2 regions of the Streptomyces sp. NPDC058373 genome follow, and region 1 is predicted to be linked to the other one. Evidence: riboswitches for the same ligand, from Rfam matches in the RefSeq annotation. Region 1 holds a riboswitch; the other holds the start of a gene.
What was found. Region 1 has a riboswitch for S-adenosylmethionine ahead of thrC (threonine synthase). Riboswitches for the same ligand answer to the same signal wherever they lie in the genome.

Region 2: it holds a riboswitch for S-adenosylmethionine, as region 1 does, so the genes downstream of both, ACFWMZ_RS10680 (aminotransferase class V-fold PLP-dependent enzyme) here and thrC (threonine synthase) in region 1, are expected to answer to the same signal.

The regions. Positions count from the first base shown of each region.
Region 1 is NZ_JBHXJE010000065.1:3,441-10,630, reverse strand. It holds gene ACFWMZ_RS26300 (cold-shock protein) at 1-139, opposite strand, end outside; gene ACFWMZ_RS26295 (MoaD/ThiS family protein) at 593-871, opposite strand; gene thrC (threonine synthase) at 938-2,248, opposite strand; SAM riboswitch class I at 2,266-2,424, opposite strand; gene ACFWMZ_RS26285 (glucosyl-3-phosphoglycerate synthase) at 2,757-3,776, shown strand; gene ACFWMZ_RS26280 (trehalose-6-phosphate synthase) at 3,944-5,395, shown strand; gene otsB (trehalose-phosphatase) at 5,477-6,334, opposite strand; gene ACFWMZ_RS26270 (DUF3263 domain-containing protein) at 6,397-6,720, opposite strand; gene ACFWMZ_RS26265 (hypothetical protein) at 7,114-7,190, opposite strand, start outside.
Region 2 is NZ_JBHXJE010000012.1:95,528-102,717, forward strand. It holds gene ACFWMZ_RS10670 (cytochrome bc complex cytochrome b subunit) at 1-1,252, shown strand, start outside; gene trpD (anthranilate phosphoribosyltransferase) at 1,470-2,534, shown strand; SAM riboswitch class IV at 2,653-2,769, shown strand; gene ACFWMZ_RS10680 (aminotransferase class V-fold PLP-dependent enzyme) at 3,191-4,555, shown strand; gene ACFWMZ_RS10685 (glycerate kinase) at 4,516-5,781, opposite strand; gene ACFWMZ_RS10690 (SLC13 family permease) at 5,838-7,190, opposite strand, start outside.

The sequences.
Region 1 (7,190 bases):
CCCTCTGACCCTCTTCAAGGGTGCGGTAGCCGTCCATCTGGATCGCGCTGTAGTGGACGAAAACATCCGCACCACCGTCGACCGCGATGAAGCCGTAGCCCTTCTCCGCGTTGAACCACTTGACGGTGCCCTGAGCCATGCCTAACTCCCCTATTACTGGCCCTTGCACAGGCCCGCACTTCGCGGACCCGGGTCAGACCTCACCCCCCAACCCGCGGTCGGGGGTGTGCGCCGGAACGCGTCGACCGCCGCTGAATGTATCTGCCCAACTGCCGTCTGCAACAGGTCAGTCGGACGAGAAATCCGGGCGCCGGGGAAGGGCGGAACCGGGAGGATGCGCCGGAGTTCCGGGCAAGTCGGGCCCGGCAAAAGGCGCGCAAGGGGGCGAACAGCCGGGTCACTTTGGCTGCTTCTTGTCGCGGAAAGAACGGCGCCTCATATGCTCCTGGCACAAACGCCGGAGCCTGTTCCCCAACTCTATCGCGCTCAACCCTGCAGAATTGCCCCCTCCGCTTTCCGGTGAGGGAAAGGAACGGAGAGGGCAATTCGGTGGTGCGGGACGGAGCGGAGCCGCGCGGGCGCGGCGCGGGGCTCAGCAGCCGCCTGCGACCGCCGGGATGATCGAGACGCCGGCGCCGTCGGGCGTGGCGGTCTGAAGCCCCTGCTCGAAGCGGACGTCGTCGTCGTTGACGTAGACGTTGACGAAGCGGCGGAGCTTGCCCTGGTCGTCGAGGACGCGGGCGGCGATGCCGGAGTGGTTCTTCTCCAGGTCGGCGATGACCTCGGCGAGGGTGGCGCCCTCGGCGGCGACCTCGGACTGGCCGCCGGTGTAGGTGCGCAGGATGGTGGGGATGCGGACGTTGACGCTCATGGGACAGCCTTCCGGGAGCTGGGCGGCGGGACGGGTGGGCGCGTCGGGAACGCGCGGGCGACGGCGTCAGGAGGTGGCGAGACCGGCGGCGCGGAACGCGTCCAGGTCGGGCCGGATGGTCGCGGTCGGCCCGGTGGTGGGCGCCACGGCGTCCAGGGTCTTGAGGCCGTCGCCGGTGTTGAGGACGACGGTGGTGAGGGACGGGTCGAGCAGCCCGGCCTCGATGAGCTTGCGGGTGACGCCGACGGTCACGCCGCCCGCGGTCTCCGCGAAGATCCCCTCGGTACGGGCGAGCAGCTTGATGGCGTCGACCACCTGCGCGTCGTCCACGTCCTCGACGGCGCCGCCGGTGCGGCGGGCGATGTCCAGGACGTACGGGCCGTCGGCCGGGTTGCCGATGGCCAGCGACTTGGCGATGGTGTCGGGCTTCTGCGGCCGGACCACGTCGTGCCCGGCCTTGTAGGCGGTGGAGACCGGCGAGCACCCCTCGGCCTGGGCGCCGAAGATCTTGTACGGGCGGTCCTCGACCAGGCCGAGGGCGATCAGCTCCTTGAACCCCTTGTCGATCTTGGTGAGCTGCGAGCCGGAGGCGACCGGGATGACGATCTGGTCGGGCAGCCGCCAGCCGAGCTGCTCGGCGATCTCGTACGCCAGGGACTTGGAGCCCTCGCCGTAGTACGGGCGGAGGTTGACGTTGACGAAGCCCCAGCCCTCGCCGAGCGGGTCGCCGATCAGCTCGGAGCAGAAGCGGTTCACGTCGTCGTAGTTGCCCTCGATGCCGACGAGGTCGCCGCCGTAGACCGCGGCCATGACGACCTTGCCCTGCTCCAGGTCGTGCGGGATGAAGACGCAGGAGCGGAATCCGGCGCGGGCGGCGGCGGCGCCGACGGCTCCGGCCAGGTTGCCGGTGGAGGAGCAGGAGAGGGTGGTGAAGCCGAAGGCGCGGGCGGCCTCGACGGCGATGGCGACGACGCGGTCCTTGAAGGAGTGCGTCGGGTTGCCGGAGTCGTCCTTGACGTACAGGCCGCCGGTGACGCCGAGCTCGGCGGCGAGGTGGTCGGCCTTGACGAGCTGGGTGAAGCCCGGGTTGAGGCTGGGCTTGGTGGCGACGTCGGCGGGGACCGGCAGCAGCGGCGCGTACCGCCAGATGTTGTCCGGTCCGGCCTCGATGGCGGCGCGCAGGGCCTCCGGATCGCCGGTGGGCAGGTCGTAGGCGACTTCCAGGGGCCCGAAACAGCTCACGCAGGCGAAGACGGGGCCGAGCGGGAAGCGCTCGCCGCACTCGCGGCAGGAGAGGGCGGTGGCGGGACCGAGGTCGACCGCGGGGGCGTCCTGCGAGGGGGTGGCGGGGGTGGTGGCGACGGTGTGCACAGCCATGACGGCGAGGCCCTTTCTCCTCATCTTCCTCACGACGCATCTCGCCGTGAGACGGAATTGGCACCTTCCCGAGCCGGGAGCCTCGCCGGACGCGGTTGGAGTACGCGCCGGGAGTACCGACCGGAGGGTTGCCGGGGCTTCAACGGGCCGTATCCCTCTGCCCCTCTGGATGAGCGGTATGGCGCCGGATCCCTTGTCTGGCAGGGCCGAACGCGTTTGTCGGGCGAGCCGCCGACGTCTCTCGACATGCGATGGTCACGCGCGTTGTTCAAGACTGTAACCGACGGCTTGGACAGTTGTGTGGGTCGTCCGAACCGCGAGATGAGACCGAGGGGTGCCCGAAGCGCACCCCCGGGTTTCCGGCAGCGCAGCCGGTCGCCCGCCCTCGTATTCGGTCGCGTTTCCGTCGTATCGCCCTCCCGCGAGGACGCGCGGAGGCCCGGGGGGATCATGGGACATCACCTAGGACATGGCCTCGGACATGACCCGGACATGAGGGGACGATCACGTGCTCGAAGAGGTGGAGCGCTGGCTCACGCAACGGTCCTGGTCCGCCGCCGACCGGCCGCTGAGCGCACTGACGGCGGCCAAACGCCGCAGCGGGGCCACGATCAGCGTGGTCCTGCCCGCACTGAACGAGGAGGCGACGGTCGGGGCGATCGTGGCGGAGATCCGCCGCTCGCTCATGGAGGCCGTGCCGCTCGTCGACGAACTGGTGGTGATCGACTCCGGTTCCACCGACCGCACCTCGGAGAAGGCCGCCGAGGCCGGCGCCCGCGTCGTGCACCGCGACGTGATCCTGCCGCGGATGCCCGCCGTCCCCGGCAAGGGTGAGGTGCTGTGGCGGTCACTCCTGGTCACCAGCGGTGACATCGTCTGCTTCGTCGACGCCGACCTGAAGGACTTCTCGCCCGATTTCGTCTCCGGCATCGTCGGCCCCCTGCTGACCGAGCCGGACGTCGACTTCGTCAAGGCGATGTACGACCGCCCGCTCGGCTCGGCCCCCGGCCAGGGTGGCCGCGTCACCGAACTCATGGCCCGCCCGGTGCTCAACCTGCACTGGCCCCTCCTGGCGGGCTTCGTCCAGCCCCTGGGCGGCGAGTACGCGGTCCGCAGGAGCCTGCTGGAGCAGCTCCCGTTCCCCGTCGGCTACGGCGTGGAGCTGGGCCTGCTGGTGGACGCCCTGCACACGGTGGGCCTGGACGCGCTGGCCCAGGTCGACGTGGGTGTCCGCGTCCACCGCCACCAGGACGGTCTGGCCCTGGGCCGCATGGCCGCCACCATCTACCGCACGGCCCAGCTCCGCCTGGCCCGCGGCCACCTGGTCCGCCCGGAACTGACCCAGTTCGAACGCGGCGACGACGGCTTCGTCGCCCACACCGCCCAGGTCGACACCGAGGAGCGCCCCCCGATGATCGAGATCACCGAATACCGAGGGGGCCGCCTGGCCGACCCCTCCACGGCCCCCCTCCCCGAACACACCGCCCACACCCGCACCCCGAACCCCCTCCACCGCCGAACAGGCTGAGAGCCCCCGGAGAGCCTCACACGGCCCGACGGCGGCCCGGGCAGCACTCCACAACCGGGCCGCCTGCCCGACCGACCCCGACAACGACATGTGGCGCCCCCGCGACGAGCGAAGCTCAAAAAAGACTCTCGCGTTTGCGCCTCCTGGGAAGGGGCTAGGTAGCCCGTATGGCCGAAACTGCTGACAGTGCCCGCATTCTGGTCGCCTCCAACCGCGGCCCCGTCTCCTACGGGCTGCGCCCCGACGGCGGGCTCGACGCCAAGCGTGGCGGGGGCGGGCTGGTGTCGGGGCTCTCGGCGATCGGCTCGGACGCCTCCACGCTGTGGGTGTGCGCCGCGCTGAGCGACGGGGACCGCGAGGCGGCCCGCCGGGCGGGGACCGGCCCGCTGGACGCCGAGGACACCGGTGGTCAGCGTGTCCGGATGCTCGACATCCCGGCCGAGACGCACGCCGCCGCGTACAACGGCATCGCCAACTCCGTGCTGTGGTTCGTCCACCACATGCTGTACCAGACGCCGCTGGAGCCGGCCTTCGGTCCGCAGTTCCGGGCCGAGTGGGCGGCGTACGAGACGTACAACCGCGCGTTCGCCGAGGCGCTGGCGGCGGAGGCCGCCGAGGGCGCGGCGGTGCTGGTGCAGGACTACCACCTGGCGCTGGTCCCGGGGCTGCTCCGCGAGCTCCGCCCCGACCTGCGGATCTCGCACTTCACCCACACCCCGTGGGCGCCGCCGGACTACTTCCGGCTGCTGCCCGACGACATCGCCGCCCAGCTCCTGACCGGCCTGCTCGGCGCGGACCGCCTCGGTTTCCTCACCCGGCGGTGGGCCGGGGCCTTCGCGGACTGCGCGCAGGCCGTGCTCGGCGCCGAGCGCTCGGGCGGCTCGGAGCTGTCGTACGAGGGCCGCAGGACCGCCATCGGGGTGCACGGGCTCGGCGCGGACGCGGAGTTCCTGCGGGAGCGGGCGCACCGGACCGATGTGGAGGAACGGCTGGTCGCGCTCCGTGAGCAGATCGGCGAGCCGGACCGGAGGACGATCGTGCGGGTGGACCGCACGGAGCTGTCGAAGAACATCGTGCGCGGTCTGCTCGCCTACCGGCAGCTCCTCCTCGACCACCCGGAGTGGGCGGGCCGCGTGGTGCACATCGCCTTCGCCTACCCCTCCCGCCAGGACCTGGCCGTCTACCGCGAGTACACCGCCTCGGTGCAGGCGCTGGCCGACGAGATCAACGAGCAGTTCGGCACGGTCGGCTGGACCCCGGTGGTGCTGCACGTCGAGGACGACTTCGCCCGCTCGCTGGCCGCCTACCGCCTGGCCGACGTGGCGCTGGTCAACCCGATCCGGGACGGCATGAACCTGGTCGCCAAGGAGGTCCCGGTCGTCTCCGACGCGGGCGTCGCCCTGGTGCTCTCCCGGGAGGCCGGGGCCTACGAGGAGCTGGGTGAGGACGCCCTGTCGGTCAACCCGTACGACGTGAGCGCCACCGCCCGCGCCCTGCACGACGCCCTGATGATGCCGCCGTCGGAGCGCGCCGAGCGCAGCAAGCGCCTGGCGGCCGCCGCGACGGCCCTCCCGCCCCAGCGCTGGTTCCTCGACCAGCTGGAGGCCCTGGGCGGCTGACCCCAGGGCGGCTGACCCCGCCCGCTCTCCTACGCCCGGCCGCCCGGGCGCCCCTCCCCGCCGCCCCGGTCGCCCGCGCCGTCAGTACGTACGGCGGATGGTCTCGGCGATCCCCGCCAGCAGTGCGGCCACCTGGCCGGGGCCCGGGACGACGAGGTCGGCGCGGGAGGCCAGCTCGGGGACCTCGTCGCCGCTGCACACCAGCAGCCCGGGCACCCCCTCGCCGCGCAGCCGGTCGACGGCGTCGTAGGCGGCGAGGTCCCCGAGGTCGTCCCCGGCGTAGAGCACGGCACGGGCGCCGGTCTCCCGGACGTACGAGGTGAGGGCGACGCCCTTGTCGACGCCGCGCGGGCGGATCTCCAGGACGAGGCGGCCCGGTTCGAGGTGGAGGCCGTGGCGGTCGGCGAGGTCGGCGAGGGGGCCGCGCAGGGCGGCGTAGGCGCCCTCGGGGTCGTCGGCGCGGCGGGTGTGGACGGCGAACGCCTGGCCCTTCTCCTCGGTCCAGATGCCCTGTGGGTCCCCGGCGGCCTCGACGACGTCCGGGAGTTCGGCGCGGGCGGCGGCGAGGCCGGCGGGGACTTCGGGGGTGTGGAGTTCGCCGGTGGCGGCGTCCCAGCGCTGGGCGCCGTAGTGGCCGAGGACCGTGAGGTGTCCCAGGCCCGTCTCGTCGGCGAAGCCGCCGAGGAGGACGGCCTTCTCGGCGGGCCGCCCGGTGATCACCGCCACCGAGCGCACCAGAGGCGACAGGTCGGCGAGGGCGGGGACCGCCGCGGGGTGGGCCCTGGCCTGGTCCGGGTCGGCGACGATCGGGGCGAGGGTGCCGTCGAAGTCCAGCCCGACCACGGCCTCGGCGGGCCGGGCCAGCAGGGCTTCCAGCCCGTCCCGCCCGGCGGCGGTGTCGGGCACGGGCAGGGGCGAGGGGCGCGCGGGGCTGGCCATGCGGCCGACCCTACCGAGCGGCGGCGCGGCTGCCCATGGGGCACGCCCGGCCGGAATCCAGGTCAGCGGGCGCGGCGGCGGGCCTCGCGGCGCTCGCGGAGCCGGTTGACGGTGACCGGGTCGTGGCGCAGGGCGGCGGGGTCGTCGAGGAGGGCGCCGAGGAGCTGGTAGTAGCGGGTGGGCGAGAGGCCGAGCTGCTCGCGGATGGCGCGCTCCTTGGTGCCGGGACGCTGCCAGCCGCGCGCCTCGAAGGCGAGCACGGCCCGGTCCTGGTCGCTGAGGCCGCCGGGGGCCTGGTCCACCGCGTCCTGCTCCGCGTCCCGCGGTGCGGGGTCGGGCTCCGGGGGCGTCGCCGCCTCGGAGGGGGCGGGCTCGTGGTCGGTCATACGGTCAGCCTATGTGCGGCGGATGCGGGGCGCCTGGGCGGTGCGGGGCGTCCGTACAGGTCAGGGCGGTGACGGCGGCGGCACGGACGGCTGGTGCGCGGCTCGGCCTCGGCGGGGCGGGGGGCCGTGCCGGAGGCAGGGCGGGGGCGGGGCCGGGGTGCGTCCGGTCAGCGCGAAAGCACCCCGGCGGCGGCTGGGGCGCGGCAGAGGAGGCCGGGAATGTGCGGACGGCCGCCCTCGCCCGTCTTGCGGCCGCGTCGTCCGCCGGGGCGGTACGGCACGGGAAGCGGGTGAGGACGGCCGAGGGGTTCCCGGTTCCGGGAGCCGCCGTCAGGGGTGCTCCCGGCCCGGCGGCGGCTCGGGCCGGGCCCGGACGGCGGGTCCGGGGGCGGATCAGATCCGGCCTCCGGTCAGGCGGGTGAGCGGTCCGTGGTGCGCGGCGGCGGACCGGCGGCCCAGCGCGTACGCCC
Region 2 (7,190 bases), on a different contig from region 1:
GTTCGTGCACATGATGCGCGTCTTCTTCACGGGCGCCTTCCGCAAGCCGCGTGAGATCAACTGGCTGTTCGGCTTCCTGCTGTTCGTCCTCGGCATGTTCACCGGTTTCACCGGTTACTCGCTCCCGGACGACCTGCTGTCGGGCACCGGTGTGCGGTTCACCCAGGGCGCGGTCCTGTCGGTGCCGATCGTCGGCACGTACATCTCGATGTTCCTGTTCGGCGGCGAGTTCCCCGGCACGGACTTCGTGGCCAGGTTCTACTCGATCCACATCCTGCTGTTGCCGGGCATCATGCTCGGCCTCGTGGTGGCCCACCTGATCCTGGTCTTCTACCACAAGCACACGCAGTTCCCCGGCCCCGGCCGGAACAACAAGAACGTCGTGGGCATGCCGCTCATGCCGGTCTACATGGCGAAGGCGGGAGGCTTCTTCTTCCTCGTCTTCGGCGTCATCGCGGCCGTCGCGGCCATCGCCTCGATCAACCCGATCTGGACCATCGGCCCCTACCGGCCGGACATGGTCAGTACCGGTGCTCAGCCGGACTGGTACATGGGCTTCGCCGAAGGCCTCGTCCGAGTGATGCCTGGCTGGGAGATCAACCTGTGGGGCCACACCCTGGTCCTCGGTGTCTTCATCCCGCTGGTCGTCTTCGGCCTGGTGCTGGGCGCGATGGCGGTCTACCCGTTCATCGAGTCCTGGGTCACCGGCGACAAGCGCGAGCACCACATCCTGGACCGCCCGCGCAACGCCCCGACGCGTACCGCGCTCGGTGTCGCCTGGGTGACGATGTACATGATCACGCTGGTGGGTGGTGGAAACGACCTCGTGGCGACCCACTTCCACCTGTCGATCAACGCGATCACCTGGTTCGTCCGGATCGGCTTCTTCGTCGGACCGGTCATCGCCTTCATCGTCACCAAGCGGATCTGCCTGGGTCTGCAGCGCCGGGACGCCGAGAAGGTGCTGCACGGACGCGAGTCCGGCATCATCAAGCGGCTGCCGCACGGTGAGTTCATCGAGGTCCACGAGCCGCTCAGCCAGGAGCAGCTCCACACCCTCACCCAGCACGAGCAGTACAAGCCGGTCGAGATCGGCCCGACGGTCGACGAGAACGGCGTGGAGCGCAAGGTCAAGGGCGGCGAGAAGCTCCGGGCCAAGCTCTCCAAGGCCTACTTCGGCGAGGGGACCCAGATCCCCAAGCCGACGGCCGAGGAGTACAAGGAGATCCAGGAAGGCCACGGCCACCACTGATCCCCGCACCACCTTGATCGACTGATCGCCACGCCTGGGGCCCCGTCCGTTCGCGGACGGGGCCTCTGGGGCTCTCCGTGAAGTCCTGCCCGGCGCACCGAGACCACGCACCGGACACCGCGGAGACCGCACAGGACTTCACGGAGAGCCCCAGGCCGTTGTGCGCCTTGGTTAGGGTATGGACCATCCCGCCGGACGAGACGAACCAGGAGCGACCATGAGCGCTGCGCACCCCGCTGGAGGCGACACCACGGCGGTCCGTTCCTGGCCGGAGGTTCTCAACGGCCTGCTGGACGGCCGCGACCAGAGCGCCGACGCCACCGCCTGGGCGATGGACCGCATCATGCGCGGCGAGGCCACCGACGCCCAGATCGCCGGCTTCGCCGTCGCGCTGCGGGCCAAGGGCGAGACGGTTCAGGAGATCAGTGGCCTGGTCCGCGGCATGTACGCGCACGCCCGCACCATCGAGGTCCCCGGCGACAGCGTCGACATCGTCGGCACCGGCGGCGACGGCGCCCGTACGGTCAACATCTCCACCATGTCCTCCATCGTGGTCGCCGGTACGGGCGCCAAGGTCGTCAAGCACGGCAACCGGGCCGCCTCGTCGGCCTCGGGCGCCTCCGACGTCCTGGAGAAGCTCGGCGTCAACCTGGAGCTGTCGCCCGACCGGGTCGCCGAGGTCGCCGAGGAAGCCGGGATCACCTTCTGCTTCGCCGTCCGCTTCCACCCGGCGCTGCGGCATGTGGCCCCGGCCCGCAAGGAACTGGGCATCCGCACCGTCTTCAACTTCCTCGGCCCGCTCACCAACCCGGCCCGGGTACGCGCCCAGGCCACCGGCGTCGCCGACGCCCGGATGGCGCCGATCCTCGCCGGAGTCCTCGCCGAGCGCGGCTCCTCGGCGCTGGTCTTCCGGGGCGACGACGGGCTCGACGAGCTGACCACCACAGCGACCTCCCGGGTCTGGCTGGTGGGCGGCGGCGAGGTGCGCGAGGAGACCTTCGACCCGCGCGACGTCGGCATCGACCTGGTGCCGGTGGAGGCGCTGCGCGGCGCCGACGCCTCCTACAACGCCGACGTGGCCCGCAGACTCCTCGCCGGGGAGACCGGTCCCGTCCGCGACGCCGTCCTGCTCAACTCCGCCGCCGCGCTGGCGGCCCTGCGTCCCTCGGCCGCGCCGCTCACCGAGCGGATCGCCGACGGGATCCGGCTGGCGGCCGAGTCCCTCGACTCCGGCCGCGCCCAGGCGGCCCTGGAGCGCTGGGTGGCGGCCTCCCACGGCTGACGGCGCACTTCTCAACCCCGGCCTCGCGAGAGGCGGTTGAGCACCCGCACCGACAAGGCGCGGTCCGCATGCCGGACCGCGCCTTGCGCGTTCCGCCCGGTGTGGCAAGATGCTCGCAGGTCATGAGTGACAGCGACTACGGCCCCGGCCCGCTGTCCGGCAACCCTCCGTCCGTGGCGGGGTGCCCCGGGTGAAGACCAGGCCGCGGTCACACCGTCCGCGGCAAGCGCGGACCCCTCACGCCCCGTCGGGGCGAGCGTCCAGGGGTCCTGGTCCTTCGAGGGAGCGGTTCTCGTGAGCAAGCGAATGCGTTAGGGGCGTCCGCAAAGTCCCGCACGGCGCCCACGGCGCCCGGCGCGCCGAGAGCACGCACCGGACACCGCGCAGGACACCGCGGACACCCCTTAGGGCTGGCCGGCCCGACAGCGTCCTCCCCTTTCCCTCCCCGCCCCCGGCTGAGCCGGGCCGGCGTCCGGCAGGGCCCGTGGTGCGCCCGGGCGAGCCCGGCGCCCGCCGGGGGGAAGGCCGGAAGGGCGCCGTACACCCGGGGATCCCCCGGGCCCGGGCCGCGGTCGCCCTACTCCGCACACCCTTCCACCACCCCCGCCGCCGGGGCGTCGCCACGCGCCCGGCCGCCCACCGCCCTGGGAGCCCTCATGACCGCCACCGCCGTCCACGCCGCCCCCGAGCCGACGATTTGTGCCCCCCTGCCCGTTCTGGGAGCCGACGTGACCGTCCCCCTCGCCACCGGCGGCGAGCGGAACTACGCCGCCCTCGACTACGCCGCCAGCGCCCCCGCCCTCCAGCGCGTCTGGGACGACGTCGCCGCCTACGCCCCGTACTACGGCAGCGTCCACCGGGGCGCCGGGCACCTCTCCCAGCTCTCCACCGACCTCTTCGAGAAGAGCCGCGCCACCGTCGCCGCCTTCCTCGGCTGCCGTCCCGACGACGAACTCCTCTTCACCCGCTCCACCACCGACTCCCTCAACCTGCTCGCCACCGCCCTCCCGGAGGGGTGCGAGGTCTTCGTCTTCGAGACCGAGCACCACGCCGCCCTGCTGCCCTGGCGCTCCGCCCGCCTCACCGTGCTGGACGCCCCCCGCACCCACGACGAGGCCGTCCGCGCCCTGGAGCAGGCGCTCGCCGCCCGCGACCCGTACGGCCCGGCGCTGGTCTGCGTCACCGGCGCCTCCAACGTCACCGGGGAGGTCTGGCCGGTCCGCGAACTGGCCGCCGCAGCCCACGCCCACGGCGCCCGCATCGTCCTGGACGCCGCGCAGCTCGCCCCGCACCGGCCCGTCTCCCTCGCCGAGCTGGACGTGGACTGGGTCGCCTTCTCCGGCCACAAGCTGTACGCGCCGTTCGGCTCCGGGGTGCTGGCCGGGCGCGCCGACTGGCTGCGCGCCGCCGAGCCGTACCTCGCCGGGGGCGGTGCCAGCCGCACCGTCACCCGCACCGAGGACGGCGGGGTGGAGGTCGCCTGGCACACCGGCGCCGCCCGGCACGAGGCCGGCTCGCCCAACGTCATCGGCGCCTACGCCGTCGCCGCCGCCTGCACCGCGCTCAGCGAGGCCGGGCAGGAGGAGCTCGCCGCCCGCGAACAGGCGCTCCTGGAGCGGCTGCTGACCGGCCTGGCCGAACTGCCCGGCGTCCGCGTGCTCTCCCTCTTCGGCGCCGGCGCCGACCGGGTCGGCGTGGTCTCCTTCACCGCCGACGGCTGGCACAGCTCGCACCTGGCCGCCGCCCTCTCCGCCGAGTACGGCATCGGCGTCCGCGACGGCCTCTTCTGCGCCCACCCCTTCGTCCGCACCCTGCTGGAGGCCGACCGGACCGAGCCCGGCGAGTGCGGCGCCCCCGAGGAGACCGACGGGCAGGCGCTCAGCGCGGTCCGGGTCAGCTTCGGCGCCGGAACGCCCGAGGAGCACGTCGAGCGGTTCCTCGGCGCCGTCCGGGAGCTGGTCACCACCGGCGCCCGCCTCGACTACCGCACCGTCGACGGGCGCTGGGTCCCGGCCGTCTGAGCGGGGACGGCCCGCCCGGCGAGCCCGGCGGCCGCCGCGACCGGCGCCGCCGCCCGGCCGCCGAGCCCCGCCCCGAGCAGCACCATGCGCAGCGCCCGCTCGGTGGCGTCGGTGAGGAACTCCGCGCCCCGGCCCAGCGCCTCCGCCAGCCCCACCGGCCCCGGGAGGATGCCGCTGTAGGCGTCGACGCCGACGCCCCGCACCTCGCGGTGGCCCTCGCCGAGGGTCCCGGCGAGCGCCAGCACCGGCCGCCCGGAGAGCTTGGCGCGCCGGGCCACCTCGGCGGGCACCTTGCCGCGCGGGGTCTGCCCGTCGAGGGCGCCCTCGGCCGTCACCACCAGGTCGGCGCGGGCCAGCCGGGCGTCCAGGTCGAGCCGGTCCAGCAGCACCTCGAAGCGGGGCAGCAGGTCGGCCCCGAGCGCCGCGAGCCCCGCGCCGAGCCCGCCGGAGGCACCCGTACCCGCGTCCAGCCTGAGGTCGGCGAGGCGGCAGCGGCCCGGCGCCACGTCCCGGGCCAGTACCGCCGCCCACCGCTCCAGCCCGGCCGCCAGCTCCTCCACACGCTCCGGGGAGGCGCCCTTCTGCGGACCGAAGACCCGCGCCACGCCCCGCTCCCCGCAGAGCACGTTGTACGGGTTGCAGGCCACCTTGACCGGGGTGCGGGCCAGCCGTGGATCGAGCCCGGCCGTGTCGATCCGCGCCAGCCGCGCCAACTCCACGCCCCCCGGACCCAGTTCCTGTCCGTCGGCGTCCAGGAGGCGGGCGCCCAGCGCCTGGAGGGCCCCGGCGCCCCCGTCGGAGGTACCGGAGTCGCCGCAGCCGACCAGGACGCGTGCGGCGCCCGTGTCGAGGGCGGCGGTGATCAGTTCGCCGACGCCGCGGGTGGTGGTGCGGCCGGGGTCGCGGGCGGTGCGGGGGACCAGCGAGAGGCCCGCCACGGCCGCCATCTCGACCACCGCCGTCCGGTCCGGCAGCAGGGCGAAGCGGGTCGGCACCAGGGCGCCCACCGGCCCGGTCGCCGTACGGGCGAGGAGCCGCCCGCCCGCCGCCTCGGCCAGGGCCTCGGCGGTGCCCTCGCCGCCGTCGACCAGCGGGATCAGGTCCACCTCGGCGCCGGGCACCACCCGATGGATCCCGGCGGCGATGGCGCGGGCCGCGTCCGGCGCGGAGAGGGACTCCTTGAATCCGCTGGGGGCGACGGCGAAACGGGTCGGGTACTGCGGCACGGTGACTCCCGGTGAATCGGGCGGACAGGACGGTGTGGGGGAGGAGCGCGCGGCCGTCAGGAGACGGGCACGCCGAGCAGCGGCCACACCGCGAGGGCGAAGGCCAGCACCAGCAGGGCGGTCAGCGGCGCGAGCAGCGCCGAGAGCCGCAGCAGGTCGCGCGGGGTGTAGGTGGGCGTGCCGGGCACGTCGGCGAAGAGCGTCACGGGCTTCGCGGAGGCGGGCAGGGTGTGGCAGAAACCGGCGGCGGCGGTGGAGGCGAGGGCGGCCGCCACCGGGTTGACCCCGGCCCCCGCGGCGGCGGCCACCACCAGCGGGACCAGGACACTGGACCGGGCCGAGCGGGACTGGAGCACCAGGTGGGCCGCCGTGCTGATCCCGACCACCACCGCGAGGAACGCCCACGGCGGCACGTCCAGCGGCACCCCGCCGACCAGCCAGCGGGCCGCCCCGGAGTCGGCCAGCGCGATGCCCATCGCCATCGTCGCCGCCATGAAGAGCAGCAGCGACCAGGGAACGGTGCGCAGCGCGTCCTTCATCCGCACCGTGCCCAGCGCCGGGGAGGCGGCGACGACCGCGCCGATCAGCGCGACCACCGCCGGGGGCACCCGGTGCAGCGGCTCGCTGCACCAGAGCACCACCACGGTGGCCAGCAGCAGCGCGCAGCGGGCCTCGGCGGGGGAGAGCGGCCCGGTCACCGGCGACTCGCTGTGCTCCTGGATGTCGTCGGCGCTGATCCGTACCGGGCCCTTCCGGTCGGCCCGCCGGGTGGTCGTCAGCAGCACCGCCTCGGCGGCGAGGTGGGAGGAGGCCACGGCGAGCGGCAGGCCCAGCAGCAGCCACTCGGTGAAGCCGATCCGCTCACCGGTCGCCTCCCACAGCACCGAGACGGTGATCAGGTGGGCCCCGGCGCCGATCAGCGTGGCGACCGCCGACAGCAGGATCACCGTGGGGAAGAGCAGCGCCAGCATCACCACCACCCGGCGTCGGTCGTGGAGCACCTTGGCCAGCGCGAGGAAGACCGGCAGGGCGAGGGCGGCCCGGCCCGAGGTGGCCGGGACCGCGAAGGCGGTGACGACCAGCGCCGCGGTCGCCAGGTGGACCAGCTGGCGCACCGACCGCGCGCCGCTCACCAGGAACGCCGCCGCCCGCCCGGCCAGCCCCGTCCGGCCCACCGCGGCGGCCAGCACGAAGGCGCAGATCAGCAGCCAGACGGTGTCGTCGCCGAGGGTGCCGAAGAGGGCGTCGCTGCTGATCACCCCGGTCACGGTGAGGGCGAGGCCGGCCCCGAGCGCCACGTAGGTGTCGTCGACCGGGCCGGCGATCCAGGCGGCGGTGGCGAGGACGAAGACGCCGAGGGTCAGCCGCCCCTCGCCGGTCAGTCCGGGCACGTTGCCGGGGACGAGCAG